Regions from separate parts of the Agathobaculum sp. NTUH-O15-33 genome, predicted to be linked through region 2. Evidence: a T-box and tRNA genes for the amino acid it is inferred to sense, from the RefSeq annotation. Region 2 holds a T-box; the other holds one or more tRNA genes.

Region 1 (15,418 bases), 510 kb from region 2:
TTGTGGCTTACAAAAGAGAAAGCAGAGACCGCTCAACCTATAATATATTGTTGGAACGTGGAGAACCAAGTCGCGAAAAAACTAGGTGTTCTATCGTAATTGCGGGAAAGGAAAGTAGCATGCGGAATGTCAAAAGATTTTTGCGGTATTTTTGGGGGTCGATTGGTCAGTGCGTTGTATTCAGCGTGCTGTTTTTTGCAATGCTCCTATGTGTGATTCGCATTCTGCCGGACTCCACGGCTGAAATAACAGGGTGGCTGCTTATGGGACTCTATATTTGTATTCCTGCGGTTTGCGCTTATGGCTATTGCTTTTTGACACATCGAAAAAGCTTTCATTTTCGGTTATTAAGACCACAACCTAAAGGGAGGGCTTTCAGGCTGGCGGTCCGTTTTTTGGCCGTTTTAGTTTTTCTTTTATGCGTCTATATAATAGATATCTATCGCATCAAGTTTGACTTGGGTTGGTTTCATATCTTTGGAAGATACGGTAGCATGCTTGTATCGGCTGTAACATATACATTATTTTATATTTTCATTGTTATCTTTCCGGTCACATATGCGCTTTTGGAGTACCTTTGTGTTGAAGACATAGAAAAGGAAGAGCTGCGCAGCGAAGGAAATGAATGATAAATGGATCGCCTTATTGCCTTACTGACTTCTCCGTCAAAGATGAAAGTGCTATATCTGTCGCTATGATAGACCTTTCATTCTCTTCATGCAAAAAGCTCCGCCTTGAAAAAAGGAGGAGCTTTTTGCATGAGCTGTACCGACGTTATGGCAGGTCTTCGTCGTCTGTTTCGTCCGGCGAATGGGGGGGCGGGTTTTTCAGATGCTCCTTGGGGATCGCGCCGGAGAGGGTGAGCGCCAGCTTGGCGCAGGCCGGGCCGATCAGTTCGTATAGCACGGACGAGGCTAGAATGATCGTCAGCAGCATGTTGCCGATGGCGGGTGGCAACAGCCGCTGGCCGAGAAACGCAAGGCCGATCGCAACGCCCGCCTGCGGGATCAGGGCAAGACCGAGGTATTTGCGGATCTCCGGCGGGGCGTGCGTTGCTCGCGCACCTAGATAAGCGCCGCCGTATTTGCCCAGAATACGGATGAAGAAATAGGAAACGCCGATGATGCCCACCGTGCCAAGCAGGCGAATGTCCAGATTCATACCGGACACGATGAAGAAAATACTCATCACAGGCGGCGTGAAGCCGTTCAGTTGGTGGAACAGCGCCTTGTCGCGCGTTAGGTTGATGTAGGATGCACCAAACACCATGCAGGAGAGCAGGGGAGAGATATCGACCAGCGCGCACAGGCCGGAAAGACCGAGCAGCATGGCCACCACCAAAATGAGCCGGTTATCGCGCGAGCGGGTCGTCGGGCGAAGCAGCCGCGCGAGCAGCCAGCCGCAAACAAAACCGAGGCAGATGGCGAGCAGGTTGTAAACAATGGGTAAAACAATATCGAGTACCGCCGTTACGCCGGTATCGTGGCTGTTGACAAGCGCGGAAGCAACGCTAAAGGCCAGCAGGCAAACAACATCGTCCAGCGCGGCCACTTGCAGCAACGTATCGACAAATTCGCCCTTCGCGTGGTATTGGTTGATGGTCATCATCGTGCTGGCGGGCGCGGTGGCGGTCGCGATCGCGCCGAGCAGCAGGGAAAAAGCGCTGGGCAGGCCGAAAATGAAGTACATTGCCAACGAAATGAGCACGCCTGCCAGCAACGATTCCATCACAGTAATGACGATAACGCCCCAGCCGGTCTTTTTCAGCGTTTTCTTACGGAAAAACTTGCCCACGCCAAAGGCGATAAAGGCCAAAGCAATATCGCTGACAAAGCCCATACGGTCGACGATTTGATGGGGCACGAGGCCGAGCGCATGCGGGCCGATGATCATACCGGCCAGAATAAAGCCGCTTACATTGGGCAGATGCAGCCGCTTGGTCAGGCGTGTGAGAAGAAAGCCTGAAAAAAGGATCAGGCTGAGTGCGATCAGGACAGAAGTATTTTCTGTCAAAGGTTCATAAAGTGCAGATAACATGCCGCTCACCTCCTATTGAATATTAAAATATTACTATCATGATATACTGTTCTGTGGTTAAAAGCAAATAAATCGTGAAAAAAACAACAAACACGCAGGAAAAACCGGCCGATTATCCAAAAATAACGGCCGGTTTTTGATAAATATGCTATTTATCGCGGTGCGCTTTTTTCCATGCTTTAATCTGTTCCAAACGCTGTTTGTACTTGGCTTCGGAGCCCTGATCGGTGGGGCGGTAGTAGGTGCGGCCCTCCAGCGAATCGGGCAGGCATTGCATGTTGGTCAGCTTTTCCTCGGTATCGTGCGCGTATTGGTAGCCCGCGCCGTAGTGCAGTTCCTTCATCAGCCTCGTGGGCGCGTTGCGGATGACAAGGGGGACCGGCTCGGCAAGCTGTTGCAGCGCATCTTTCTTCGCGCTTTCGTAAGCCATATAGAGGGCGTTCGACTTAGGCGCGAGCGATAAATACGTGACCGCGTGCGCTAAATGCACGGTGCATTCCGGCATGCCGATGAAGTGGCACGCCTGATAGGCGGCAACGGCGACCTCCAACCCGCGCGAATCGGCCATGCCGACATCCTCGCTTGCAAAGCGGACGACGCGGCGGGCGACGTACAGCGGGTCTTCTCCGGCTTCCAGCATGCGGGCAAGCCAGTAAACGGCGGCGTCCGGATCGGAGTTGCGCATGGACTTGTGCAGCGCGGAGATGATGTTATAGTGCTCCTCACCGTTTTTATCATATAAAAGCGATTTTTTGGAAATGCACTGTTCCAGCGTTTCTGGGCGCACGGTGACCACGCCGCCCTCCGTATCGCCGTTTAAAACGACCATTTCAAGGGTGGAGAGCGCGGTGCGCGCGTCGCCGTTCGCGAAGGCGGCGATCATGCCGAGCATGTCGTCCTCCAAGTGGATCTGCTGGCCGCCAAAGCCGCGCTTGCTCGTCAACGCGCGGCGAAGCAGACCGGTCAGCTCGTCCGCGGAGAGCGATTGCAGCACAAACACCTTGCAGCGGGATAATAGCGCGCCGTTTACCTCGAACGAAGGGTTTTCAGTCGTCGCGCCGATCAGGATGATGCTGCCCTTTTCCACAAAGGGGAGGAAGGCGTCCTGCTGGGCTTTATTGAAACGGTGTATCTCGTCGACAAATACAATGGTACGCTCGCCAAAACGGCGGTTGTCCTCCGCACTCTTCATGACCTCGCGTATCTCCTTGATGCCGCTGGTAACAGCGGAAAAATCGATAAAAGAGGACTTGGTGCGGTTTGCGATAATGCGGGCGAGCGTCGTTTTACCAACGCCGGGCGGGCCCCAGAAGATCATGGAGGATACCTGATCGTTTTCGATCAGCCGCCGCAGAACCTTGCCTTCGCCAAGCAAATGCGTTTGGCCAAAAAAATCGTCCAGCGTTTGCGGGCGCAGCCGGTCGGCCAAGGGCCTTGTCGCATCGCCGCCGAACAGGGTCTGCTGTTCCATCCTTTCACCACCATTTCTGTTTTATCTGTATTATAACACCGAACAAATGTTCTGGCAAGATGGATAAAGAAAAATCCCCTTTCTCGTTGCCGTCAGGCTGAGAAAGGGGAACTGCTGCTATTGCAGCGGCACGGTCACGCCGTCAAAGTTCATGGATACGACCTCTGCTGGATCAAGCGGTTCGTTGAACGTCCATTGGTCGTAGGCATGGCCTTGGTTGGTTTCTGTATCAAGCGCCCACATGCTGCTTACACAGTTGCTCGTCAGGATTAGCTTGGTGCCGTCGCGCAGCATGGCGTAGGTGGGGCGGTGGCCGAGCACGGTGCGTTCACTGTCCGAAATAACAAATACCGAGATCGCAGAGAGGTTCACCTTTTTGACGAGCGCGCCGCCTACCTGAACATTGGTTTCATAGGTCAGCGTTGGCGTGCGCTCGATTGTAACATCGACGTTCCATTCGCCCTCTAACGCAGGTTTCACATAAAGGCTACCATATAAATCGTCAAAGACAAGGTCCTCTAAATCACTGGGAGTAACATGAAAAGCCATATCTTCATACCAGATTCCGTCCTGACAGAAAGAAATGAAATCGGCATCCTCGTTGTATAGCATATCCTCACGGCCCGATCGGCTGCGCGCGTTCGTGAGCACATAGCTATCATTCCGGTTGGCGGCGCCCATAAAGGCCACTTGCACATGCAGGCGGTTGTCGCTGCCAAAGCCGACGGAAGAAAAACGAAGTTGCTCTGTCTTTTCAAGCTTCAATTCCGTTTGATTGGGCTGTAGCACGGTCTTGCCGTCTTCTGTCAGCATCGTGGTGAGCGTCTTTTCCGTAACCGCTTCGATGGGGACACGGACGGAAGAATCCTTGAGATCCTCAATGGGCTTAAATGCTTTAAATTTTATTGTTGCAGGGAAATCATTCTCGCTTGAGCCGCCTGAACCGCGCAGTTCAACCAGCGCGGTACGCGTTTCCTTGTCATACGCGATAAGGGTGGTACCGATCATGGTGCTGTCGGGTTCCCACGGCAGACCTTCGATCATGGCGCCGATTTGCATGTTGGGGCCTAGTCGGTCGCCGGTTTTGTCCTGCACCTCACAGTAGATCCGCGTCATGCCGCTGTCCGACAGCGCGGAGACCACACGGATCTCGATCCCGTCCTGCTCAACGGCGACGCCGGTGATCGGCTGGCTTTGCGCGATGAAGCTGCCAAGTGCATTGGCGAGCGCTTCTCGTATCATGGGGCTGACGGCGGCAAAGGCCGAGACCGTCAGCACGGCGGCCAGAACCGCCGCCAGCAGAATCTTACCGGCAGTCCAGTGGATGGGGCGTCGTTTGGCTTCCAGACCGCGTAAGATCGCATCGCGTTTGGCGGAGGTTAGCGTTATATTAGCCATGGTCATGTCAAGATCACTCCTCATGTTCCGGTGGTTATTCTTCATCGTAGTACCACCCTTTCAGTGTGTGCCGCAGTTGCTCCCGCGCGCGGGAGAGACGCGCGGTAACAGTGGAAATGGGCAGGTGAAGCATATCGGCGATCTCCCTCGCCTTCAGCTCTTGATAGTAGTACAGGATGACGACTTCGCGGAGGGGACGGGAAAGACTCATGACGGCATGCGGCAGGGTATCGTCTACTTGTGGATCGTCCGCCGGGGCGAATAACGTATCCAGCTCCTCGGCCGGGGCGCGCCTGCGCTTCCAAGGCGAGCGCAGATAATCCCTGCATACGTTGACCGCGATATGGGTGATCCAGGTCGCGGCGCCACTGTCGCCGCGGAAGGTATCACGCGCGCGCCAAGCGCGCAGCATGGTATCTTGCAACGCGTCCTCCGCGAGATGGATATCCCGCAGATAGAGCGTGCACAGGCGCAGCAGCCGATCGCCGTACGTATCAAGCAGCTGGGGGATCATTTCGGGATCCGGCCGCAGCGATCGGTCCTCTGCCATTAGTCCTTCACATCCCTTCCTAATGAATTGACGGTGCAGCGCCCGTTTTTGCCGCATAAAAAAGAATTTTTTTCAAAAAAACGCCCCCACGAATTTCGTGGGGGCGTAAAGGGACTTGCTAGAAAACCTTACGGCTTGGCAATGATCTTCTTGAGCTGGGCGAAGCGCGGCAGGCCGTTTACCTTGGGGCCTACGTTTTCGCCGTTTACCAGCGGCAGTGCGTATTCGATAAACTTCTCGGTCACGCCGTTGCCTTCCTCGTTGATCCACTCGCGCGGAACCTTCTTTTCGGTGTTTGCAACTTCGGAGAGGGGCAGAAGCTCGATCTCGCACTTGTAGCCGTTCGCGTCACGGGTGCACTTGAAGCCGGGCATAAAGTCGGTCTTGCCTGCAACGGCGTTCTCGACAGCAGCCTTACCGGCCATATAGGACTCGTCCACGTCGGTCTTGGAAGCGCAGTGCGCGGCGCAGCGCTGCAGCAGGGAAAGCTCGATGCCGCGAACCTTGCAGCCGAGTTCGTTCTTAACAGTGTCAGCCAGCATGGCGGCCAGACCGCCCAGCTGCGCGTGGCCGAAGCCGTCGGTAGCGGAGGTTTTCGCTTCGGAAACGAAGGTGCCGTCGGCATAGTGAATGCCTTCGGAAACGGCGACAAGGCAGTTGCCCTTCTCGTCGTAAATGCGCTTTACGTCCGCGAGGAACTTCTTCATGTCGAAGTCGGTCTCGGGGAGGTAGATCAGGTCGGGACCTGCGCCCTGCGCGGTCGCAAGACCGGCGGCGGCGGTCAGCCAGCCGGCGTGACGGCCCATGATCTCAACAACGCAAACCATGCCGATGTCGTATACGCGCGCGTCCTGATAGATCTCCATGCAGGAAGTAGCGATATACTTGGCGGCGGAGGAGAAGCCGGGGCAGTGGTCGGTGCCGAACAGGTCGTTGTCGATCGTCTTCGGGATACCCATGACGCGGCACTCGTAGCCGGACTTCATCATATACTTGGAAACCTTGTTGCAGGTATCCATCGAATCGTTGCCGCCGTTGTAGAAGAAATAGCGAATATCATACTTCTTGAAGATTTCGAGGATGCGCTTGTAATCGGTATCGTCGATATCGGGATCGGCCAGCTTATAGCGGCAGGAGCCGAGGGCCGAGGACGGGGTATAACGCAGCAGCGCGAGTTCGTCGCGATCTTCCTTGTCGATGTCGTACAGTTCGTCATTCAACAGGCCCTTGATGCCGTGGGCCATACCGAACACGCGGGTGATGGACGGATTGTCCAGCGCAGTCTCCAGTGCGCCGAGAACGGAAGAGTTGATCACCGAGGTCGGGCCGCCGGACTGGCCGATGACGCATGCGCCTTTCAGTTCACTCATGATTTTGAAAACCTCCTAACAAATTAAAACACATTGGTTTGTTACCTTGCCACTGCATTTTCTTTCACTTTAAAGGTTACCATAAAAACGGAATAAAATCAATGGAATTTTGGGTTTTTTGGGCAGGGGGCGGCGAATAGCCGAGAAAAGCAAAAAATGGGGGGCATTTGGATTATGGACTTGATTTTAGGCCGACATACTGGTAGAATAGTGGTGGAATTCTTTATTAATTTCATTTATAGAAAGGAAGTTTATCCATGTCATTAGTTACTTCTGCAGAGATGTTCAAGAAAGCTTATCACGGCGGCTACGCTGTCGGCGCTTTCAATGTGAACAACATGGAGATCGTGCAGGGCATTACCGAAGCTTGTCAGGAGCAGAAGGCTCCCGTTATCCTTCAGGTATCCAAGGGCGCCCGTGCATATGCAAACCACACCTACCTCGTTAAGATGGTAGAGGCCGCTGTCAAGGAGTGCCCGGATATTCCGATCGCGCTGCATCTGGACCACGGCTCTGATTTTGAAATTTGCAAGTCCTGCATCGACGGCGGCTTTACCTCCGTTATGTTCGACGGTTCCGCCATGCCGTACGATGAGAACGTTAAGGTTGCCAAGCAGGTTGTTGAATACGCGCACGCGCACGGCGTTGTCGTAGAGGCCGAGCTCGGCCAGCTCGCCGGCGTTGAGGACGACGTTGTCGCTGAGGATCACCAGTACACTGATCCGGCGCAGGTTGAGGATTTCGTTACCAAGACCGGCGTTGACTCTCTGGCAATCGCGATCGGCACCTCGCACGGCGCTTACAAGTTTAAGCCCGGCCAGAACCCGCAGCTCCGCTTCGACATTCTGGCGGAAGTTTCCCGCCGTCTGCCGGAGTTCCCGATCGTGCTGCACGGTTCCTCCTCTGTTCCGCAGGACATGGTTGCTAAGGTCAACCAGTACGGCGGCGCTATGCCGGACGCTATCGGTATCCCGGAGGAAATGCTCCGCGAGGCTGCCAAGGGCGCGGTCTGCAAGATCAACATCGACTCCGACATCCGTCTGGCCATGACCGCCGCGATCCGCGAGCACATGGCGCTGCATCCGGCGGATTTCGATCCCCGCCAGTACCTGAAGCCTGCCCGTCAGGCCGTCAAGGACATGGTTGCGCACAAGCTCGTCAACGTGCTTGGCTGCAACGGCAAGGCCTAAAAGTAGATATGAAAGAAAGCGCGCCGGATTTTCCGGCGCGCTTTTTGCATTAGTGCTTTAGCGGTGGCGTATTTGCAGAGCAAATACGGTAAGAACCGCCCGCAATGCGGGTGGGATTCAAGTTTAAACAAAAAAGGACTTCCAAACTGATAAAATGGTGAGTGTTCAAGCCACCAAAGAAACAGAAAGGAAGACCTTTATGGCAAACAGTTTAGCACATACAAAATGGGTATGCAAGTATCACATCGTATTCACACCGAAATATCGAAGGAAAATAATCTATAAGCAGCTGCGAAAAGATATACAGCAAATTATAAAGGATTTGTGCAAGTGGAAGGGTGTGGAAATCATCGAAGGGCATATGATGCCTGACCATATTCATTTACTCGTAAGCGTGCCGCCGAAATACAGTATCTCGCAGTTTATGGGATATTTAAAAGGGAAAAGTGCGATGATGATATTCGAGCGGCATGGGAATTTAAAATATAAATTCGGCAGTCGTAATTTCTGGGCGACTGGATATTATGTGAGCACGGTAGGAATCAATACGGCCACGATTCAAAAATATATCAGGGAGCAAGATAAGCAGGATCAAATCGAAGATAGCTTAAGTAAGAAAGAATATGTTGACCCTTTCAAGGGTAGTAAGTAGTCTTACCATCAGGGCTTGAACGAAGTGAAAGCCAGCGTCTTTTAGGCGCTGGCTTTTTTTATGCCCTTATAGGGCTTGTTCATGCCACCCCGCTTTGGGGTGGTCATGACTCGCGTTTGAATGCGCGGCGGCAGTCGCGGGCGGTGGGATGACTCCACCAATGTCATTTAGTTAAGAATATCTGACTTCTATACGGCATAGCGCCGCCCTTTGGCCTTCCCACTACGAGGGGAAGGTGGCGCGCGCTGCAGGCGCGTGACGAAAGGGGGGCTTAACGAATGGCGCATTGAAAGGTTACTGCTTATTAACAAATTGCAGAAAGCAGATTGGTGAAAATACTATATATGGATAGGGAAAAACCACCCTTGGGAGTTTGAACTTGTTACACTTTACATTATGAAAGCGGTGTGATATAATGTTTGTATCATAAGAAGAATTTTGAATAGGGAGGGAGTATCTTGAACAAAAAACTGAAGGATGAGGATATGGACATCCTCTTTCAGGGCATTTTGAAGCTGCAATCCGTGGAAGAGTGCTATGATTTTTTTGAGGACCTGTGCACAATCGCCGAGCTGCGCGCGATGGTACAGCGCTTTCAGGTGGCCCGCATGCTGGACGAAGGCCGTATTTATTCCGATATCGTGCAGGAGACCGGCGCTTCCACAGCGACGATCAGCCGCGTGAATAAGTGCCTTGTTTACGGCTCGGACGGCTACCGTACGCTGCTAGACCGGCTGAAGGAAGATGAATAGCTATCAGGCGCTTTCCGCATACTACGACCGGTTTACGGAGGACGTGGGCTATGCGGAATGGGCGGACTTTTTTCAGGCGCTGTTCCGGCGCGAGGCGCTTTCGCCAAAGCTGATCCTTGATCTGGCGTGCGGCACCGGGCGGCTGACCAGATTGATGACCGAGCGCGGCTATGAAATGATCGGCGCGGACGCTTCTCCGGAAATGCTGATGCAAGCCATGGAAAGCACGATGGAGCTATCGCCACGGCCGCTGTTTTTGAACCAGCGCATGGAGGAGCTTGACCTATACGGCACGGTGGACGCGTGTCTGTGCTGCTTGGATTCGGTCAATTATGTGACCGAGCCCGCGGCCTTGCGCGAAGCGTTTCGCCGCGTACACCTGTTTTTAGAACCAAAGACCGGGCTTTTCGTGTTCGATGTGAACACTCCGGAGAAATTCGCCCGGATCGATGGGCAGAGCTATGTCCGCGAGGAAGAGGACGTGTTCTGCGTGTGGCAGGCTGCCGTGGAGGACGAGCTGTGCGCCTATCAGTTTGATATTTTCTCGCGCGAGAACGGCCTGTGGCGCCGCGCGCAGGAAACGCACGAGGAACGCGTTTATCCGCTGGAAACACTGCGGCAAATGCTGGCCGAAGCGGGCTTTGCCGATATCCATACATACGGCGATTTTGCCTTCTCGCCCGTTCGGGGCGGGGAGGACCGCGTATTTTTTACCGCAAGAAAGAGAGATTAACGAACTATGAGCGATACTTTATTGCGCGCTTTGACCCGCAACGCGGGCATTCAGATCGTTGCCGCCCGCACGACCGGGCTGGTGGAGCGCGCGCGCGAAATACATGGGACCCTGCCGCTGGGCTCTGCGGCGCTTGGCCGCACGCTGACCGCTTCCGCTATGCTGGGCAGCCAGCTCAAGGTGGAGGACGGCTCGGTGACCGTGCAGATCAGAGGTAACGGCCCGCTGGGCGCGATCGTCTGCGTGGGCGATTCGGACGGGTTTGTGCGCGGCTATCTGCAAAATCCGGCCTGCGACCTACCCCTGCGGGAGGATGGCAAGCTGGACGTGGGCGGCGGCGTGGGCCGCGGCTATCTGATGGTGATTAAGGATATTGGGCTAAAGGACCCTGTGACCGGCACGGTCGCGCTGACAAACGGTGAGATCGCCGCCGACCTGACGCGCTACTTTGCGGAGAGTGAGCAGATTCCCTCCGCCTGTGCGCTGGGCGTTTTGGTGGACACCGATCAGTCGATCAAGGCGGCGGGCGGTTATTTGGTGCAGCTGATGCCCGGTGTGCGGAACGAGGACATCGACCGGCTGGAAAAAAACCTTGCGCAGATCCGCCCGGTCAGCGCGCTGCTTGCAGAAGGGCAGACGCTCGAGCAGATCATAGAGCAAGTGTTGGACGGCTTTGACGTGGAGTTTTTACAGACAAGTGAAATCGGCTATCGTTGTGGGTGCAGCAGGCATAAAGTAGAACGCGCGCTTATCAGCATGGGCCGTGACGAACTGAAAAAAATGGCGGACGAACAGGAAAAAAGTGAGGTTACTTGCCAATTTTGCGATAAAATCTATGCCTTTACGCGGGAAGAATTGCAAGATTTGCTGACGCAGGCAGAAAGCTGAAAAAAGAAGAAAAAAACTGTTGACAGAATGATGGTTTTTAGATATAATAATTACTGCCGCTGGTAATAAAGCGGCAGCAAATTGGCCCGGTAGCTCAGTTGGTTAGAGCGCTAGCCTGTCACGCTAGAGGCCGTGGGTTCAAGTCCCATCCGGGTCGCCACTTCCAGTTTCATCAGGTCGCTTACGAAAGTAGGCGACCCGGATGGGACTTGAAAGAGCGGCGGCGTAGCCGTAAAAAATATGCCGGTGGCATGTTGTTTAGCTCGTGGGTGTCAACGCAAAGGTGATAACCCCGCGGCTAGGCGCCACCAGCCCCTAAAATAGCAACCACAGGGTCGCCCAAAATGCACCCGCCCTTTCCAGCGTCCCGCCGTTAGGCGATTTATCGAAAAACCAGCGAAGCGAAGTTTTCTCGCATCCCGCCGTTAGGCGATTTATGACACGCCTCTGTAGCTCAGTCGGTAGAGCAGGGGACTGAAAATCCCCGTGTCGGTGGTTCGATTCCGCCCGGAGGCACCATTTTTCATATCGCACCCTATGGTGCGATATGAAAAATCCATGCTTTTGCCCCAGCAAAAGCGATTTCGCCCGGAGACACCGGTTTTCCCGCGGAAAACGATCATACCCGGCATGACAGCACAAACGGCAATAAAATATATGCGGCTGTAGCTCATCTGGTAGAGCGCCACCTTGCCAAGGTGGAGGTAGCGAGTTCGAGCCTCGTCAGCCGCTCCAATTTTTTTCTTCACTTTTTAGGAATGCCGTTTCATTTTCCGCATATCTTAAATATGGTATGGTACCATAGCCAAGCGGTAAGGCGTGGGACTGCAACTCCCTGATCCCCAGTTCGATTCTGGGTGGTACCTCCAGAAAAAAAGACCATCGGCTTTTCGCCGATGGTCTTTTGCGTTTTTATCACATAATAAGCGTACAGGAATGAAGGAAGGAATCGGGTGATCAGAATGTTATCAAAGAAAAGCAAGGCCATTGGTTTTATCCTGCTGTCCGCTTTTGGGTTTGCCGCGATGAACGCGCTGGTCCGTCTGGCGGGCGACCTGCCGTTTACGCAAAAGGCTTTTTTCCGCAACTGCGTTGCGATGATATTCGCGGGCTTCGTGCTGAAACGCAACGGCGTGGGGTTCCGCTGGGGAAAAGGCAATCTTCCGCTGCTGACCTTGCGCGCCGTGTGCGGTACGCTCGGCATTTTCTGCAATTTCTACGCGGTGGACCATCTGCTGTTGGCGGATGCCAATATTCTAAATAAAATGTCGCCCTTTTTCGCCATCCTGTTTTCGCTGGCGCTGCTGCGGGAGCGCGCGAATTTGGTGCAGTACGGCGCGGTGCTCGCGGCTTTTGGGGCGCGCGCTGCTGATCATCAAGCCCGGTTTTTCCTCGGCGGTATTCCCGGCGCTGGTCGGTCTGGCGGGCGGCATGGCGGCGGGCGCGGCCTATACGGCGGTACGCGCGCTGTCGGGGCGGGGCGAAAAGAGCGCGCGGATCGTGTTTTTCTTTTCTGCCTTTTCCACGCTGGCAACGCTGCCGTTTTTGATATTTGACTATCACCCGATGACGCTTTGGCAAACGGCCTGCCTGCTCGGCGCGGGCCTTGCCGCGACATTGGGACAGTTCGGCGTAACGCTGGCCTACGCGCACGCCCCGGCCAAGGAAATATCGGTGTTTGATTATACGCAGGTGCTGTTTGCGGCGCTGCTGGGCTTTATGCTGTTCGGGCAGATACCGGACCTGCTGAGCGCGATCGGCTATGTGGTGATCTGCGGCGTATCGGTCCTGATGTTTTTCTATAACCGCATGCTGGAAAGCCAGACAGAAGCGCGCGAAAAGGGATAACAACAAAAGACGCTTTGTGACAAGCGTCTTTTTTGCTGCCCGGCGCGGCGGTGTGACAGGCGGCGCGGGGTATGCTATAATCGAAACGGGCGCTTTGCCGCCTTGGTGCAATCTCAAGAAATTCTTAATAAATTCGTGAATAAAACCAACAGAAACCTTTGTTATGATAGTACCTGTAAGGAGGGGGAAGCATGGAGAAATTAAAGATCCTGATCGTGGACGACGATCACGAGATCGTCGATAGCATTGCGATCTTTTTGCAGGCGGACGGCTACGAGATCGAAAAGGCATATAACGGGCTGGAAGCGCTGGACATCATCATGACCAGACCGGTGCATTTGCTGCTGCTTGATATCATGATGCCGGAGCTGGATGGCATCAAAACGCTGCTCAAGGTACGGGAAAGCAAAAATATTCCAATCATTCTGATCTCCGCAAAATCGGAGGACGCGGATAAGATCTTAGGGCTGACCGCCGGAGCGGACGATTACATCACAAAACCCTTTAATCCGTCCGAATTGGTCGCGCGGGTCAAGAGCCAGCTGCGCCGCTATACCCAGCTTGGCGCAATGCAGGTGACGGAAAAACAGATCGCCATTCGAGGCCTTGTGCTGGATACGGAAAGCAAAACGGCCTCGGTGGATGGGGAAGAGGTGCGGCTGACGCCGCTGGAATACAAAATTTTGGAGCTGCTCTGCCGCCACCCCGGGCGCGTGTTCTCAACCGAGGAGATCTACCGGCAGGTGTGGAACGAGGAAGCGGTTTCCGACAACGCGATCGCGGTGCACATCCGCCATATTCGTGAGAAGATCGAGATCAACCCCAAGGAGCCCCGCTACTTAAAGGTCGTCTGGGGCGTCGGCTACAAGATAGAGAGGAACGAGTGAGATGAAAAAAGTAACAAGGTCGCCTATCCTCAAGGCGGTCGCCTTTATTCTTTGTCTGGTGTGCGTCGGTTTAGCCACCATGACCGGAGGCAAAACGCTGGAATGGTTTCTGGAACAACAAAGAAACGGACAGGACGGCGAAGTAGGCGTCTATACCTTTGAAGCGGACTTTAATGAATCCTATATCCTGAACAACCCTTTCAGCAGTGCGTCCGGCATTTTAGACCGGATGCTACGCGGCGGAGGGGAGTCGGATCGGGATATGCGCCAGCTGAAAGATAACTTTGCGGGTGATTATTACGCGAAGCTGGGCGGGACTGTGATTAAAAATGCCGATCTGACGCAGGAAGAGGTGGAAAACTCCGCCTATTATGTGGTAATCCGCCCGGATGAAGTGTACACCAATGTGCGGCTTTGGTATAACGGCGTGCTGGAACGCTGGAACCCGGATTATAATTATGCCTTTGATAATGCGGCGCACAACCAGACCGTGGAGAATGCAAGGGATATTCTGCAACCGGGCGACTGCATCATGCTCCGCATGACCGAGCAGCAAGTTTCCCCCTTGTACCAGCGCTGGCAGGAGGGCAAACAGACCTTTGAAGGCGCCTTGCGGCGCGTGCTGATGCTGTTTGCGGTTGCGATAGTATCCTTCCTTTACCTGCTCTTTGTCACCGGCCGCAAGCCGGAGGACGAGGCGGTGCATTTGGTGCTGATCGACCGCCTGTTCGTTGAACTCAACCTTGCGCTGATCGCGGGTATCGTGGGGCTTAGCATTGCGCTGTCCTTTGTTGCGATCGAAGAACTGAGCTATGGTAACGGCTCGGGCGTCGCGGTCATTTTCCAACTGCTCACGCTGCTGCTCGTGTGTTCGTTCGCCATGGTGATGGAGCTGATCCTATCCCTTGTCCGCAATTTAAAAAACCGCAGCTTCGTTGCCCGCTCGTTCATCCTGCGCGCCTGTAAGTGGTGCTGGAAAGTCGTTAAAAAGCTGTGGTTCTGGTTTATCCGTATGTGTAAAAAAGGCTTGGCACGCGCTGGGCTACGGCAAGGATACGCTGTGGAACGGTCTTTCCAAAAACTATAAAACGCGCAATGTGGCGCTGATCTTCTTCGGCTATACGGCCGTGCTTGCCATACTCGCCATGATCTTCGGCTTCTCGATGGACTATGGCGACGGCGCGCTGGCGTTTGTGCTCGGCGTAGTCTGGTTTGGCGTGGCGGCGGTGTTCCTTGTAAACCGCGTCGCGGGGTTCGATAAAATCGTGGAGGGTCTCAAGCGCCTGCGTGCGGGCGAACTGTCCTATAAGGTGACCGACGCGCCGGCGGGTGTGTTCGCCGCCATGGCGGATGATATCAACTCCGTGGGCGACGGCTTGCAGGCCGCGCTGCAAAACGAGATCAAGGCCGAGCGCATGAAGTCCGAGCTGATCACCAATGTATCGCACGATTTGAAAACGCCGCTGACCAGTATCATCAACTATTCCGACTTGCTTTGTAAGGAGCATCTCAGCCCGGAGGAAGCGAATGATTACGCGAAGATCATTTACCAGAAATCAAACCGGCTGAAAAATTTGACGAGCGATCTGTTTGATATCTCCAAGGTGCAGTCCGGCGCGGAAACCATCGCTTCGGAAAAGCT
Region 2 (15,418 bases):
CGATTTCACCCGCTGCCCATTGTAGTACAGCGCCTCATCCGCTTCAGAATAGGTGACGCCGAACGGCTGATATTGCTCGTATTTATTCGGGCCAACCGTGACGTTTTCTTGAACTGTTACACGGTCTTGCACATTTGCAAAGCGTTCATCCGCAAAGAAAGCATCTTGATAGGCCTGCGCCTTTTGCGCGGAAATGCTCTGAATCCCCGTGATCTGACCGGCGCCATTCCTAACGGCCGACAAATTTGCATGCCCGGCTTCATTTAAATAGAAAGCCTCGGCATCCGATCCATCGTCTGCAAACAGCCGCACAGGCTGCCCGTCATACAGCAGTTTTGTGCCATCCTCCGAGATCGTGATCCCGAAAGCGGCGTATGCGGCATAAACATCGGGATTTGGCAGAAAGGAAACAGCGGTCGAAGGGGCAAATGCCGTACTTTGATTTTTGCCCGCCGGTGGGATCTGCGTTTTCGCATTTGTAGCAAACGCACCCCCTGTTCCCAGCGTGAGTACCAGCGCGCCGCAGAGGACCGCAAGGCCAGATTTCTTTTTGCTCATATCCATAATGGAAAAGATTCTTTGTTTCATACCCTTCTTGCCTCCATAAAAATGCGTGGATAAAGCGGTTTTTCGCTTCGATCGGTATCGAACCACGCTGATAATCGTTTCGCTGTAATATTGGCGGGTTTCCGCGTCCGTGCCGCGCACAACTTCCTCGTCGCAGGACGCTTCGCATTGAACGCCGATCGCATTTGTCATCAGGTAAACAATGGGATTAAACCAGTGAATCGCGGTCGCGAGCAGAATCAGGCATTTATACCAAAGGTCTTTCCGCTTGTCATGCACTAGCTCGTGCTTTAGGATCAAGCGGAGTTCCTCCTTTGCAAAGTCTGCTTTCGGCAACAGGATCCGGGGTCTGATAAACCCTATCATCATAGGGCCGCCGATGCTGTCACAAATCTGCAAGCGGAGATCGCGGGATACCCCCATTTCCTTTTTTAAATTTTGAAACAGCGCCAGTGTCTGTTCATCTGTTACGTTTACGCTCCAACGCGCCGCCAGCTTGGAAAAGCGCACATGCTTGATCGCATGATAAACAAGAAATACGAGCATACCTGCGAGCCATATCGCCGCCGCGGCCTGCCACCATGCGAGATGCGAAAAAGTAGAAGAAAGCGCGGGTTCCGCGGGTACGGCAACCGGCGCCCTGTTGCCGATTTGTATCGTAGTCGCAGCCGCCTGACCCGGCATATTAACTTTGACAACGGCATTGTGGAAACGCGGCCGAAAAGGGATCACCAGCCCCGCCACCAGAACCAGCCATGCGTAATACCGGCCCGTTGCGGAATAACGCTTTGCAAGCAGCGGCGTGAGCGCCATATAAAACAGCGCAAGCGCCGACATGGTGACGGAGCATACCAAAAGCATAATCATCAAGCTCCGCAAGCTAATCCCCCCTTCGCTCTTTCGCCCACTGTAACAATTCGTCGATATCCCGGTCCGACAGCGCTTCATCGTCGTACAAGGTATTGATCAAATTGAAAAGCGAGCTGTCGTGATACTGCTTCATAAAGTTCCCGGTTTCAAATTTTAGGTATTCCTCCTTGCTCACCAACGGGTAGTAGGAGCGTTCCTTTCCGTGTTTTTCGGAACGCAGAAAACCGCGCTCGACAAGCCGCAGCATTAAGGAAACGACCGTTTGTATTTTCCACTCTTTTTCTTTCCCTAATTGCTCCATGATGATCGACGTGGTCAAAGGCGGTTCATTTGCCCATACCACTTTCATGATGTCAAATTCCGCGTCCGGCAGCTTTTTTATCCGTTCCATTCTATCACCTCAATTTAAGACATCCGCCTTATTTATATAATACATCTGTCTTAAATGAATGTCAAGCAGTAAAATCAGTTGGGCGGCAGCTTTCTGTTTGCACCATATTGCAAACTCGTTCCCCCCATCTGCATGGGCTTCGGCTGCAACGCTTGCGGCGTGGTGGGTTGCAGAATCATCGATTCTCCGCGCGAACGCATGATCGCCATGCTGACCAACGCCTTCGCGCCGTGCAACGGACGCTTTCCTTTGCTGATTTTCCTGTGTTCCGTTTTCTTTGCGGGCAACGCGCTCACCGGCTCGCTGCTGCTTACCGGGGTTTTGGTGTTCAGCGTGGTGCTGACGCTCGCCGCGTCCCGCCTGCTCTCCGCCACGGTTTTAAAGGGCCTTCCCTCTTCCTTCGCGCTTGAGCTGCCGCCCTACCGCGCGCCGCAGCTCGGCAAGGTGATCGTCCGCTCTATTTTCGACCGCACGCTGTTCGTGCTTGCGCGCGCCGTCGCGGTCGCCGCGCCGGCCGGCCTCATCATCTTTCTGCTAGCAAATATCACCGTGGGCGATACCTCGATCCTAAACCATATCGCCGCGGCGCTCGACCCCTTTGGGCAGCTGCTCGGCATGGACGGTGTGATCCTGCTTGCTTTTATCCTCGGCTTTCCCGCAAACGAGCTGGTCATGCCGCTGATCGTGATGGGCTACCTTGCCACCGGCACGATAGCCGACGTGGCCGATCTGGGCGCGTTTCGCGATCTGCTGCTCGCCAACGGCTGGACGATCACGACCGCGCTGTGCACGCTCGTTTTCGCCGTCGCGCACTGGCCGTGTTCCACCACCTGCCTTACCATTTACCGAGAAAGCCGCAGCGTCAAATGGACGCTTGCCTCTATCGCGCTGCCCACCCTGTTCGGTTTTGTGCTATGCTTCGCCATCAACCTTGCCTGTCACGCCCTCGGCGTCGGGTAAGGAAAAAGGCCGGTTTCCGTTTGGAAACCGGCCTTCCAGACTGTAGCCAAAGGTCTCTCGCCGCAGCGCGCAAAGAAAGGAAAATGGAGCGAAGCGACGTAAAATCCGTTTTTTCGGGGGCGTGTACCTCGAAAAAACACCTCGACCCGCGCCACCGGGCGCGTAACCCGGGGTATCGAGACCGGTTTCTCCGGAACCGGTCGAGTATCTAGGGGGCACGGGGTGCCCCCTAGACAGCGTGTCGACTTTGTCGACACGCTGAAGGCCGGTTTCCGTTTGGAAACCGGCCTTCAGGCTATCAAAATAGCCGCTGCGCGGCAACGCCATATCACCTATGAAGCGCCGTTTTGTTCCGCGGCGCCTCGGGTAAAGCCTAAGTACCGCGTACCCTGAAACTTCAGCATGCCCTCATCCTGTTCAACCAACATGCCGTATTCCCGCCCGCTGACGCTAAACTCCATCCGGTCCCCGCTTGTGACCTCGAAGGTGACGTAATAATCGGTCGAGCTGGTCGTGTGATCCATCCCCATATTGTCCGCGTCGTGATGGTGGCGAATGTTCACATCCGTCCGCCGGGAAACCACCTTTGCTCGTACCTCTAAGATGGGCGATTGGTTGTTCTCATGCCATTGCTTGGCCCCGCGCACCGCCGCGACCACGAAAATGCCAATCACCACGACGAATGTCAGGATCACTATGGTCGGCACAATCGAAAACATGCCCCGTTCCATCGAGCTCATGCCGAAGCCGTTTAAGTCAAAATCATTCCCTACATACATTGCTTTACCCCCCTTTTGTCTGCTGACTAATCCATTCTTTGCAGTCTATCGCGTCCCGATTAGCAGGATCGGCCAGAAGGATAAAATTCGCCTTGCCCGCAAGGCTTCGCAAATACGCTTCCACGGAAAGCGCGCTTTCCGTGCGCCTCAAATGCTCCTCCACGCCAAACCGGCGGCAGTAATACAGCTCTTGCCGCAGTGCGCGGCGATATGCGGCGGGCGTGCGCATTTTCTCATTCACGGTAAGGCCGGTCACGGCCTGCCGCTGCCCCGCGTTCATGCGTTTGGTTTTGGCTTCATTTAATAAAAAGCCGCGTTTCCGCAGCGCGGCGGCGGCAAATTCCCGCACCCCCTCAAGCGATCCATCGCCGGAAAAGGTCATGTCATCGCAGTAGCGCGTATAACGGATCGCCCGCTTTGCGCAGTACGCGCCCATTTCCTCGTCAAACTCGCGCAGGATCAGATTTGCGATCCATGGCGAAGTCGGCGCCCCCTGCGGCAGCGCGTCCCGGTAGTAGCAAAGCATGGCAAGCAGCACGCGCAGCGGTTCGGCATAGGTATCCGCCGGAAAGGCCGCGTCCTTCACCTGCCGGTACAGCACACTGTCGAAAAATCGACAAATATCGAGCTTTAGCACCGTCCGCCTGCCCACATGCGGGCGGGCGTTTTTGATGATACCGCCGCCAAACCGGTACGCCGTCGCATAGGGCGATATCGGCATGCGGCACAGCAGCGTCCCCGCGATACGGCGCTGCACGCATTTCAGCGTTTCATCCGGCAGGGCCAGCAGCCGTACGCCGCCATCCCGTTTGGGTATTTGTGCCATGCGGTAGTGCGCGTCCAATCGGTTGCTCACCGCGTACAGCGTTTGCAGCCGCAGCCCTAAATCACGCGAAAGGGTGGAAGCCTCACAGTAAATGATCCGATCCAAAGCAAGGCCCCCCTTTCCCTTTCCCGGCGGAACAAAACAAAGTGCATGGCGAAACGCGGCGCGGTATGGGATTGCACACAGCGTGTGCCGATATACCGTGGCGCGGCTTCGGCTGAGCGAAGCGAATACGGTTGTATTTGCGAACCGGCGGCGACTCGCCGCCGGCGCCGGTAAAGCCGGACGATCGCTTTTGTTCCTCAAAGCCATTGTAACCGATGGCGCGCCGTCCTGCAACTCTTTTAGTCACGAAATTCCAGCAGCTTGTATGCCGGTATGTCGAGCGCTTCCGCGATATCGAAAAGCATGTCCATGGAAATACCGACAGAGGCCGTTTCGATCTTGCCGATACTGTTTCGCGAAACGTTGATCTTCTCCGCTAAATTGTCCTGTGTAAAGCCGTTGTCCTTCCGATAATATGCAATATTTAAGCCCAGTTTCCGATATTTGTCTGAATGACGAAAATCCATTATACCACCTCAAGAATATTTTATCTTTGAAGCAATCATTTAAAAATTTCTTCAAAGGGATTATTTACTCCTTGTCAATGTGCAAATTAACATTTATAATCATTATATGCAGTTTTGCAATAAACAAATCAAAAATATCAAATCGCAAATGAGGTGTAAAAAATGTATCTGCCCCATTACAACGGCTTCTATCATTTCTGGAACGCCAACAAACCGCGCCGACTTCGCCAGTCCTACTTTCAGCTGCTCCAACTGGAAGATGCGGTATGCGCCGATATGCCGGAGGATAAAATGGATGCTTTCATTGTTTACGCCCTTGCGGCGGAGCGTTTATCCAATGAAAGCGCGCACCATTTTTACCGCTGTGGCAGGCAGCGCGGCCGCAGGCGCGCCCGCGTACGTACCCGATTTGCCGCTCGCTCCAAGCGTGGTTAACGCCGCGGCGGTCCGCCCTTGCGCCGCCCGCTCTCCGGTGCTATACTGAGGGAAACCGCCGGAAATGATTTCCGCGCCGCAAGGAGGGCCCGCCATGAAAAAGCACCGCCTGTTTGCCTTTTTGTCAATCGTCTGTTTGCTGTTGGCCGCGCTGCCGGTCTTCGCGCGGGCCGATATGGGCCCCAAGCCGCAGATCACCGTTCGCGTGGTCAATCCGCCGTCGGAGCCCTATTATCTTGACCTGCTCATCCCTGTGGAGGAAGCGGGTGATTGTGATAACCTTACATGGAATGGTTTGAATGAACTTGACGGATCGCTTGTTGACGCGCTGCACTCGCTTGAAAAAGGCACGTTTTCCCTCGCATTGCTCAGTGGCACCGTTGGTCCGCTAACCGGTTCTCTCATTCCAGAGAACAATATCAGTATATTCGGCTATCACAGCGTACCCAAGTCTTTTTCAATCGCCGTAGCGTGTGCGGACGGTACAATTAAGCAAACACCGCTGGTTAAACGCACTGCTTTTCAGCAGGTATTTACATATGACTACTCAGCGAACACCGTGACAGCCCAAAGCGCTGTACGGGCCTACGTTCGGCAATTCGCCTATACCTGTAGTATGACGCTCTTTTTTGAGGGGGGCGTGTTGCTACTGTTCTTCGGTCTTTCAGCGGGCAGGCGCACATGGCTTATCTTTCTGCTAACCAATGTAGGCACACAAATTTTTCTTACCCTTACATGGGGTCCAATGGTCATTTCCGGTGATTTCTCTCAGGTGGATGCCTTTCTGGCGCCTTGGCCGCTTCTTTTGCTTGAAGCGGCGATTTGGATTTTTGAAGCGCTTATCTACAAAAAATTCTTCCGTGTCGGCTCGGTACGGAGACGCGTCACCTACGCCATTATGGCCAACGCGGTCAGCCTTTTTGTCACAATCTTCAGCGTGTCTGATCTGATGCGTTTTGCGAATCGCTAGATGTGAGGGAGCCCAAATGAAACACTTAAAGCGCGTTCTTCTTCTTTTCGCCGTTCTGGTCATTGCAGTGCTGGCCGTTATCATCTGGCACACCGTCGGGGTCTATCGGGCCGTGCACGCCGAGATCCGCACCGTCCATATGGATCAGCTTGAACAGCAGCTTGGCGGTGAAAAATTGACGCGGCAAGAACTACGCAATGGCAAAGTAGTGGTGGACGGCGTTACCCTGCACCGCGCCGTCTATTACCCGCAGGCGGAAACGCTGGTCTGCTTTCTCGAAAACGAAGATCCCCACCGGGATATCTACCTTGAGGGCTTGCCGGATAAAAATGGCGGCGCCTTTCCCGAACGGCACGGCATCTCCTTTGTATATTTTGAAGCGGTCTCTCCCGCAGACCTCGACCGCGCCCTCATCGTCGACATGACCAACTGGGACTTTGATACATCGAACCCGGTTTCCCTCCCGCTTTTCGGCTGACGGGCGGAAATTTTGTATTTTCCCCCTTGCAAAGCGCCGTAAAGTGTGCTTTAATAGAAATGTTATATAGGAAAACTGCGATGAACAGGGAAAGTAGCGTCTTTCCCCTCTTTTCAGAGAAGGCGGCCTTTGGCTGTGAACCGCCGAAAGAGATTTGACGCGAAGTTCCCCTGCGAGCACCGGCGCTGAACCATTTTCAGTAGGCGCAGGCGATTTGACGCCCCGTTATCGGCGTTCAATGAGGGCCCGGCCATGCCGGGAATCAGGGTGGTACCACGGAATGCGTATGCTGCGCCTTTCGTCCCTATTTTTACGGGACGAAAGGCGTTTTTTTCATCCCGGAACAAACTTTCACGAAGGAGAAATCACCATGAAGGAAAAGCTGCAAGGTATTTTGCAGAGCGCCAAGGACGAGCTTGCAAAGGCGGCAGATCCCCGCGCGCTGGACGCCGCCCGCGTTAAGTTTCTGGGCAAAAAAGGCGAACTAACCGCCCTGCTCAAGGGCATGAAGGACGTTGCCGCGGAGGAGCGCCCGGTCGTCGGCCAGCTCATCAACGACGTGCGCGCCGAGATCGAGACCATCATCGAAAAGCAGAAGGACATGATTGAACAGGCCGCGCTGTCCCACAAGCTAAAAAACGAAACGATCGACGTGACCCTGCCCGGCGAGCCGGTCATCATCGGTAAAAAGCACCCGCTGAACATCGTGCTGGATGAATTTAAGGAGATCTTCCTCGGTCTTGGCTTCTCGATCGCAGAAGGGCCGGAGGTCGAGCTGGATCATTATAACTTTGAAGCGCTCAACATCCCGAAGGACCACCCCGCGCGCGACACGCAGGATACCTTCTACATTTCGGACAACGTCGTGCTGCGCACGCAGACCTCGCCCATGCAGGTGCGCACCATGGAAAAGAAAAAGCCGCCGATCCGCATCATCGCGCCCGGCCGCGTTTACCGCTCGGACGCGGTGGACGCCACCCATTCCCCCCTGTTCCACCAGATCGAGGGCCTTGTGGTCGATAAGGGCATCCGCATGTCCGACCTCAAGGGCATTTTAGAGCTGTTCGCCAAAAAGCTTTACGGCGACGATACCGTCGTCCGTTTCCGCCCGCACCACTTCCCCTTCACCGAGCCTTCCGCAGAGATGGATATCCAGTGCTACCGCTGCCACGGCGAGGGCTGCCCCCTCTGCAAGGGCGAGGGCTGGATCGAGATCCTCGGCTGCGGCATGGTGCACCCCAAGGTGCTGGAAATGAGCGGCATCGATCCCGAGGAATACTCCGGCTACGCCTTCGGCATCGGTTTAGAGCGCATGGTCATGGGCCGCTTCAAGATCGACGATATCCGTCTGTTCTATGAGAACGACGTACGGTTCCTGCACCAGTTCTGAGCCGAACGGCTGCCCGGTAGTGCAGCCCTGCAACGAATGAGTAATTAGTAATGAGTAGTTAGTAATTGTGGACACCGCCAAAGGCGGTCATAAGATGACGCGCTCCGTGCGGTGCCGCTACTAACTGTTCTGAAATCATCGCGCTGCGCGCGATTCCTTCCATTACTAATTCCTAATTCCTAATTACAAATTAAAAAGGGGTTCTTCAAATGAAACTGCCGCTTTCTTGGCTTTCTGATTATACTGATATTTCCGGCGTCACCCCCAAGGAGTTCGACGCCAAAATGACCATGTCCGGTTCCAAGGTCGAAGAGGTCGTCTACCTTGGCGAGGAGATTGAAAACGTTGTCACCGGCAAGGTGCTCTCCGTTACCGATCACCCGGATTCCGACCATCTTAAAATTTGTCAGCTTGACGTTGGACAGGGCGAACCCGTCCAGATCGTCACCGGCGCGCCCAACGTAACGGAAGCCTCCGTGGGCGAGATCTGCCCGGTCGCGCTGCACAAATCGGCGCTGCCCGGCGGCGTCAAGATCACGAAGGGCAAGCTGCGCGGCGTGCCCTCGAACGGCATGATGTGCTCGTTCCAAGAGCTGGGGCTGACTCACGGCTGCGTGCCCTACGCCTGCGAAAACGGCATTCTGTTCCTGCCCGATGGCACCCCCGTGGGCGAGGATATCCGTAAAGTGGTCGGTCTGGACGACTATGTGGCCGATTTCGAGATCACCTCCAACCGGCCGGACTGCCTGTCCGTGATCGGTCTGGCGCGCGAGGCCGCCGCTACGTTCGACCGTCCGTTCAGCGTCAAAACGCCAGAGGTGAAGGGCGTGGGCGACGATATCGGCCACTATATGTCCGTCGAAGTGCGCGATCCTGACCTGTGCCCGCGCTACACCGCGCGTCTTGTCAAAAACATCAAGATCGAGCCCAGCCCCGCGTGGATTCGCGAGCGCCTGCACGCCGCCGGCGTGCGCCCGATCAACAACATCGTCGATATTACGAACTACGTTATGCTGGAATACGGCCAGCCCATGCACGCGTTCGACTACGCCTGCCTGTCGGACGGCAAGATCGTCGTGCGCCGCGCGCAGAACGGCGAATCCATCCAAACGCTGGACGGCGTCGATCACGATCTGACCGATAAAATGCTCGCCATCTGCGATCATGATAAGCCGGTCGCCGTCGCGGGCGTTATGGGCGGCGCCAACTCCGAGATCGAGGACGATACAAAGACCGTCGTCTTTGAATCCGCCTGCTTCCACGGCGCGACCGTGCGCGTCACCGCCAAGGCGCTCGGCATGCGCACCGAGGCCTCCGGCCGCTTTGAAAAGGGGCTTGACCCCCGCATGACGCTGTCCGCCGTCGACCGCGCTTGCGAGCTGGTGGAAGAGCTCCACGCCGGCGAGGTCGTAAACGGCGTGATTGATGTGGACAGCTCCGATCCCGCGCCGAAGCGCCTGCCGTTCGAGCCGGACAAGATGAACGCGCTGCTCGGTCTTGCGATCCCTGCGGACGAGCAAAAGCGCCTGCTGGAAAAGCTGGACTTCACGGTCGAGGGCGGCGAGGTTGTCGTCCCCTCCTTCCGCACCGATATTCTCCGCATGTGCGATCTGGCCGAAGAGGTCGCGCGCATGTACGGCTACGACCAGATCCCCACCACGCTCTACGCGGGCGAAATGGTGCAGGGCGAATACACCCCCAAGCAGCAGGCCGAGCGCGAGGTCTCGCTCATCTGCCGCGAAGCCGGGTTTGACGAATCGATGAGCCATTCGTTCATCTCCCCCAAGTTCTATGACATGATCGGCTGGCCGGAAAACGATCCGCGCCGCGTGTCCACTACGATCCTGAACCCGCTCGGCGAGGATTTCAGCATCATGCGCACGACCATCCTGCCCTCCATGCTGGATTCGCTGGCCCATAACCACGCGCACCGCAACCCGTCGGCGTCCCTGTTTGAACTGGGCACCATCTACACGCCCACCGTAAGGGACGGCAAGGCCGATCAGACCATCCTCCCGCGCGAGGAAAAGATCCTCGCCCTCGGCTCGTACGGCAGCCGTTCGTTCTTCCAGTTCAAGGGTGTGATCGAAGCGGTTGCGCACGAACTGAACATCAAGGGCCTGTCCTTTGAGACCGAATCCGGAAACCCGTCGTACCATCCGGGCCGCTGCGCGCGCGTCATGGCGGGCGATCAGCTCCTCGGCGTATTCGGCACCGTGCACCCCACCGTGTGCAAAACCTACGGTCTGTCCGGCGAGGTGCTTGCCGCCGAGCTGCACATGGACGTGCTCTTCGCCGCCATGGACCCGACGCGTCTTTATCACGCGCTGCCCAAGTTCCCGGCTTCCACCCGCGACATTGCCGTCATCGTGGACGACGCGGTACCCGCGGCTTCCCTGCAAAAGGCGATCGAGCAAGCCGCCGGCTCTATTCTGGAGAGCGTCAGCCTGTTCGACGTATACAAGGGCGAAAACATTCCGGAAGGGAAAAAGTCCCTCGCCTACTCGATGAGCCTGCGCGCGCCCGACCGCACCCTGACCGACGAGGAATGCGACAAGGCCATGCGCGACGCCATCGCCGCGCTGGAAAAAGATTTTGGCGCGAAGCTTCGCGGATAAGACTTTACTTTTTCCTCGTTTTGTATTATCCTATAGGTAGACGAAACGAAGGAACGACCCGGAAAGGAGACAGACATGCTTGACGGTACGAGAAAATTCAGCCTTGTAGATGAGAACAATAAAGAAATGAAGCGCACGCTCACCGCGGTATACGATGCGCTCAAGGAGAAGGGCTATAACCCGATCAACCAAATCGTCGGTTACCTCCTCTCCGAGGATCCCACCTACATCACCAACCACAACAACGCCCGCAGCCTGATCTGCAAGATCGACCGCGACGAGTTGATGCAGGAACTGGTGCAGTACTATCTCGATAACTGATGAAACAATAAATAACCGTTTCCTTCAATCGGGAAACGGTTATTTTTTTGCAAAGGTGTAAAATGAACGATTTTCTCCCCATTTCCAAAGAGGATATGACCGCGCGCGGCTGGTATTACTGCGATTTTCTGCTCGTTACCGGCGACGCTTATATCGATCACCCCTCCTTCGGCACCGCGATCATCTCGCGTGTTCTCGAAGCGGAGGGGTATAAGGTCGCGATCCTGTCCCAGCCCGATTTCCGCAGCGAAAAGGACTTTCTCGCGATCGGCCGCCCGCGCTACGCGGTGCTGGTCAACGGCGGCAATATCGATTCCATGGTCGCCCACTACACAGCCGCCAAAAAACGCCGTTCAGACGATGCCTATACGCCCGGCGGCAAAGCGGGCGCCAGACCCGACCGCGCGGCCACCGTATACGCCATGCTGGCCCGCCGCGCCTTCCCCGAAACGCCGGTCTACCTCGGCGGGATCGAAGCCAGCCTGCGCCGTTTCGCCCATTACGACTATTGGGCGGACCGCGTGATGCCCTCGGTCCTTGTTTCCTCCGGCGCGGACGGGCTGATGTACGGCATGAGCGAGCGCTCGGTACGCGAACTGGCCAACAACCTAAAGCACGGCAAGAAGGGCGCGGAAGCGCTTTTCGGCGTGCGCGGCACGGCCTACCTGACCCATACGGCGGAAAACCTGCCGTTTCCCGCCGTCCAATGTCCCTCGTTGGAGGACGTTTGCGAAAGCAAGGCGGATTATGCCCGCTCGGTCAAAATGCAGTATGACGAACAGGATTTTGTCACCGGTAAAGCGCTGCTGCAGCGCCATGGCAAGCACCTTTTGGTGCAGAACCCGCCCGCCAAGCCGCTTACCACCGCCGAAATGGACGAGGTATACGCCCTGCCCTATCAGCGGGCCTATCACCCCTCCTATGACGCGGCGGGCGGCGTGCCCGCCATCCAAGAGGTGCAGTTTTCCATCATCCATAATCGCGGCTGCTTTGGCGCGTGTAACTTCTGCGCGCTCGCGTTTCATCAAGGCCGGTTCATCTCGGCCCGCAGCCACGAAAGCGTGATCGCGGAAGCCGAACAGATCGCCGCCAGCCCCGGCTTTAAGGGTTATATCCACGATGTCGGCGGACCGACCGCCAACTTCCGTTTCCCCGCCTGCCATAAGCAGCAGGCGCATGGGCTTTGCAAGGACAAGCGCTGCCTGTTCCCCTCTGCCTGTAAAAGCCTGCAGGCCGATCATTCGGATTACCTGAATTTGCTGCGCGAACTGCGGCAGGTTGAAGGCGTCAAAAAGGTATTTGTGCGTTCCGGCCTGCGGTATGATTACATGATGGCCGACCATAACGACGCCTTTTTCCGCGAGCTGGTGGAGCACCACATTTCGGGCCAGCTCAAGGTCGCGCCCGAGCACATGAGTGATAACGTTCTGTATTATATGGGCAAACCATCATTTTCCGTATATGAATCCTTTCGAGAACGGTATGCCCGCATCAACCAAAAGCTGGGCCGCAAGCAGTACCTTGTGCCCTATCTGATGAGTTCGCACCCGGGCGCTACCCTGCGGGACGCGGTAGAGCTCGCCTGCTATTTGAACCGCGTCGGCTATATGCCGGAACAGGTGCAGGATTTTTATCCCACACCGGGCACGCTGTCCACCGCGATGTATTACGCGGAGCTTGACCCGCGCACAATGAAGCCGGTCTATGTCGCCAAAACGGCGGAAGAGAAAGCGATGCAGCGCGCGCTTTTGCAGTGGCGCAAGCCGGAAAAGCGTCCCATCGTGCTCGCCGCCCTGAAAAAGGCGGGCCGCGAGGATCTGATCGGTTTTGGCAAGGAATGCCTGATCCGCCCCGCGCCGGGCACAAGACCGCCCGCCCCCAAAAAGACTGCAACGCCCGCTTATGCCGGGAAGAAGCCCGCTCCCGCCCGCCGTAAAGGCTGGGCCAAGTCCAAGGGCAAGAAATAATCGGCTTGATCAAAGGCAACCGGCCCCGTCTTTCGCTCAGTGCGAAAGACGGGGCCGGTTTTTCTCTGCCTGACAGAGTGCTGAAATAGAAGGATCGACAGGGATTAACTTGCCGCGTTCGGTTTGCCGCCGCCCATGCTCAGAAACGGCGGCAAGCCGAACGCCGAACGCAGCCACGGCCGCGTATACGAACATTACATAAGATTTTGAGAGAGAATCTGAAGAGCGATAGAAAAATGAGAAGCAAGTATCCGGTGGATTTCCTATCTTTTAAAAGGTCTTAAAAATATCATCCATCCGCGTGAGCGTTTCGTCGATGTCCTTCTCGGTGTGTGCAATGGTGATGCCATAGTGCGCCGGGGATACCGGGCCCGCCGTATCGTGGAACCACAGGCCGCGCGGCAGGCATTCGGTAACGAACTTTTTATACATGGACCGATCCAGCTCGGCCGCGACCTTGCGGAAATCAAAGTCGTCCTCGGTGTTTTCCACGCCGAAGTAAATGGCAAAGCGCGCGCCCACGCCGCGGCAGTGGCCCTTCTTGCCATGCTTGGCAAACAGATCGTCGATACCGCGGTACAGCTTGTTGCCGATCTTCTCGATCTGATCGTAAAAGCCGGGCTCCATCGCCATCTTGATGCACTCGATCGCCGCGATAACCGGCATGTAGGAGCCTGTGTAGGTGCCGCTCACCGTTGTCTTGCCGATGGGGTTGAGGCAGTTCATAATATCCGCACGGCCGCCGAACGCCGCGATCGGCAGGCCGCCGCCAATGGCCTTGGCCATGGTGGTCATATCCGGCGTAACGCCGTAATATTTTTGCGCGGAACCCGGACGCATGCGCAGACCGCAGACAACCTCGTCAAAAATAAGAATGATCTTCTCGCGGGTGCAAAGCTCGCGCACCTGCTCTAAGTACTGCTTGCGCGCCTCATAGCAGCCGCAGTTGAAGCTGATGGGCTCTAAAATAACGCAGGCGATTTCGCCCTTGTACTTCTGTACCGCGTGCTCCAGCGCGTCGATATTGTTGAACACCACGTTCACGACGCTGTCCTTCGCGTTCTGCGGGAAGCCTTCGGAATCCGCCGCGGTCTCGACCTCGCCGTACTCGTCCGCCTTGCCCACGCCGTTGTGGTTGAACCAAATGTTCTCATGCATGCCGTGGAAATGGCCTTCAAATTTCAGCACCTTGTCGCGGCCGGTAAAGCTGCGCGAAACACGGATTGCCGCCTGCGTCGCCTCTGAGCCCGTGTTGGCCAACCGGACGCGCTCGCAACTCGGGAACACCTCGCGCAGAAGCTTGCCCAATTCCACATGGTACGCGGTATCAAAGTTCATGAAAAAGCCCTTGTCCATCGCGCGGCCGATGGCCTCGCGGATGCGCGGGTGGTTGTGTCCATAAAGGCCCGCGCCGGCGCAGGTGTGGTAATCGATGTACTCCTTGCCGTCCGCGTCCCAAACATGGCTGCCATCCGCGTGATCGATGTATAGCGGCTGCTTCCAGCACTGCGTTATAGCGCTGTCCCGCCGAGGCGCCCGCCACAAAGATCTGCTCGGCCTCGCGGTAAATTTCCTGTATGCGGCTCATACAGTCCACTCCTTTTTATCGTTTGTATTTGAGCATGTGTATCAGCGGTTCCTTAATTATTTCAACCGTTGATATATGTCATGTTTTATTTATAACACCCAATCTCCATTCTGTCAACACTTATTTTAATGGTTAATTTAATTTACCGGGTTTTCTGCTGTTTTCCATCCTATTCAAAACATTGCATTTGTCATTCGACAAGGCTCTCACTTTTTCATTATATTTTTTAATTATTAAAAAAAGTGTTGACACCATATATTTTATATGTTAAATTAAAGCTAATAAAAAGCGGCGGTCAAACGTCGCTCCACCATACAACATCGTCAAAATAGGAGGAACAAAATCATGCGCATGATGGAAATCATCGATGAATCGACCGGCAAGGTAGTGGGCAGCGTCCCGCACTACGACGGCAAGGAGATCGCGGAAATGGTAGACGTCGCTTACGCGGCGCAGCCCCGCTGGGAAAAGGTGCCGCTGTTCGAGCGCGGCCAGATCCTTTACAAGTTCTGCGACCTGATCGACCAGAACCGCGAGGAGATCGCAAACTACATGTCCTGCGAAATGGGCAAGCCCATCCTTCAGTCCCGCGCGGAGACCACCTACGCCGCCGAGATCGGCCGCGCCAACATCGAAGTGGGCAAGCACATGTACGGCGAGGTGCTGTGCGACAGCTCCGAGGGCTA

Evidence for each region. A T-box is a leader RNA that pairs with one kind of tRNA and senses whether it is charged. The one in region 2 lies ahead of pheS (phenylalanine--tRNA ligase subunit alpha), so its partner is inferred to be a tRNA-Phe.
Region 1: it has a tRNA-Phe gene. The T-box ahead of pheS (phenylalanine--tRNA ligase subunit alpha) is inferred to sense a tRNA for this amino acid. The anticodon was not compared.

What each region holds. Positions count from the first base shown of each region.
Region 1 is NZ_CP136187.1:2,648,681-2,664,098, reverse strand. It holds gene RWV98_RS12895 (hypothetical protein) at 120-629, shown strand; gene RWV98_RS12890 (cation:proton antiporter) at 775-2,037, opposite strand; gene RWV98_RS12885 (replication-associated recombination protein A) at 2,186-3,508, opposite strand; gene RWV98_RS12880 (hypothetical protein) at 3,626-4,912, opposite strand; gene RWV98_RS12875 (RNA polymerase sigma factor) at 4,941-5,456, opposite strand; gene RWV98_RS12870 (6-phosphofructokinase) at 5,585-6,826, opposite strand; gene fba (class II fructose-1,6-bisphosphate aldolase) at 7,084-8,016, shown strand; gene tnpA (IS200/IS605 family transposase) at 8,216-8,668, shown strand; gene RWV98_RS12855 (YerC/YecD family TrpR-related protein) at 9,127-9,420, shown strand; gene RWV98_RS12850 (class I SAM-dependent DNA methyltransferase) at 9,413-10,153, shown strand; gene hslO (Hsp33 family molecular chaperone HslO) at 10,160-11,041, shown strand; tRNA gene RWV98_RS12840 (tRNA-Asp) at 11,125-11,201, shown strand; tRNA gene RWV98_RS12835 (tRNA-Phe) at 11,485-11,560, shown strand; tRNA gene RWV98_RS12830 (tRNA-Gly) at 11,701-11,776, shown strand; tRNA gene RWV98_RS12825 (tRNA-Cys) at 11,837-11,910, shown strand; gene RWV98_RS12820 (EamA family transporter) at 12,004-12,597, shown strand; gene RWV98_RS19460 (EamA family transporter) at 12,509-12,889, shown strand; gene RWV98_RS12815 (response regulator transcription factor) at 13,081-13,776, shown strand; gene RWV98_RS12810 (hypothetical protein) at 13,778-14,863, shown strand; gene RWV98_RS12805 (sensor histidine kinase) at 14,874-15,418, shown strand, end outside.
Region 2 is NZ_CP136187.1:3,159,367-3,174,784, forward strand. It holds gene RWV98_RS15305 (M56 family metallopeptidase) at 1-1,446, opposite strand, end outside; gene RWV98_RS15310 (BlaI/MecI/CopY family transcriptional regulator) at 1,448-1,828, opposite strand; partial or broken gene RWV98_RS15315 (nucleoside recognition domain-containing protein) at 1,955-2,788, shown strand; gene RWV98_RS15320 (DUF2500 domain-containing protein) at 3,121-3,567, opposite strand; gene RWV98_RS15325 (reverse transcriptase family protein) at 3,572-4,498, opposite strand; gene RWV98_RS15330 (helix-turn-helix domain-containing protein) at 4,738-4,965, opposite strand; gene RWV98_RS15335 (hypothetical protein) at 5,128-5,400, shown strand; gene RWV98_RS15340 (hypothetical protein) at 5,495-6,370, shown strand; gene RWV98_RS15345 (hypothetical protein) at 6,387-6,848, shown strand; T-box leader at 6,920-7,157, shown strand; gene pheS (phenylalanine--tRNA ligase subunit alpha) at 7,219-8,238, shown strand; gene pheT (phenylalanine--tRNA ligase subunit beta) at 8,448-10,856, shown strand; gene RWV98_RS15360 (IreB family regulatory phosphoprotein) at 10,932-11,177, shown strand; gene RWV98_RS15365 (YgiQ family radical SAM protein) at 11,240-13,144, shown strand; gene RWV98_RS15370 (aspartate aminotransferase family protein) at 13,415-14,689, opposite strand; gene RWV98_RS15375 (aldehyde dehydrogenase family protein) at 15,078-15,418, shown strand, end outside.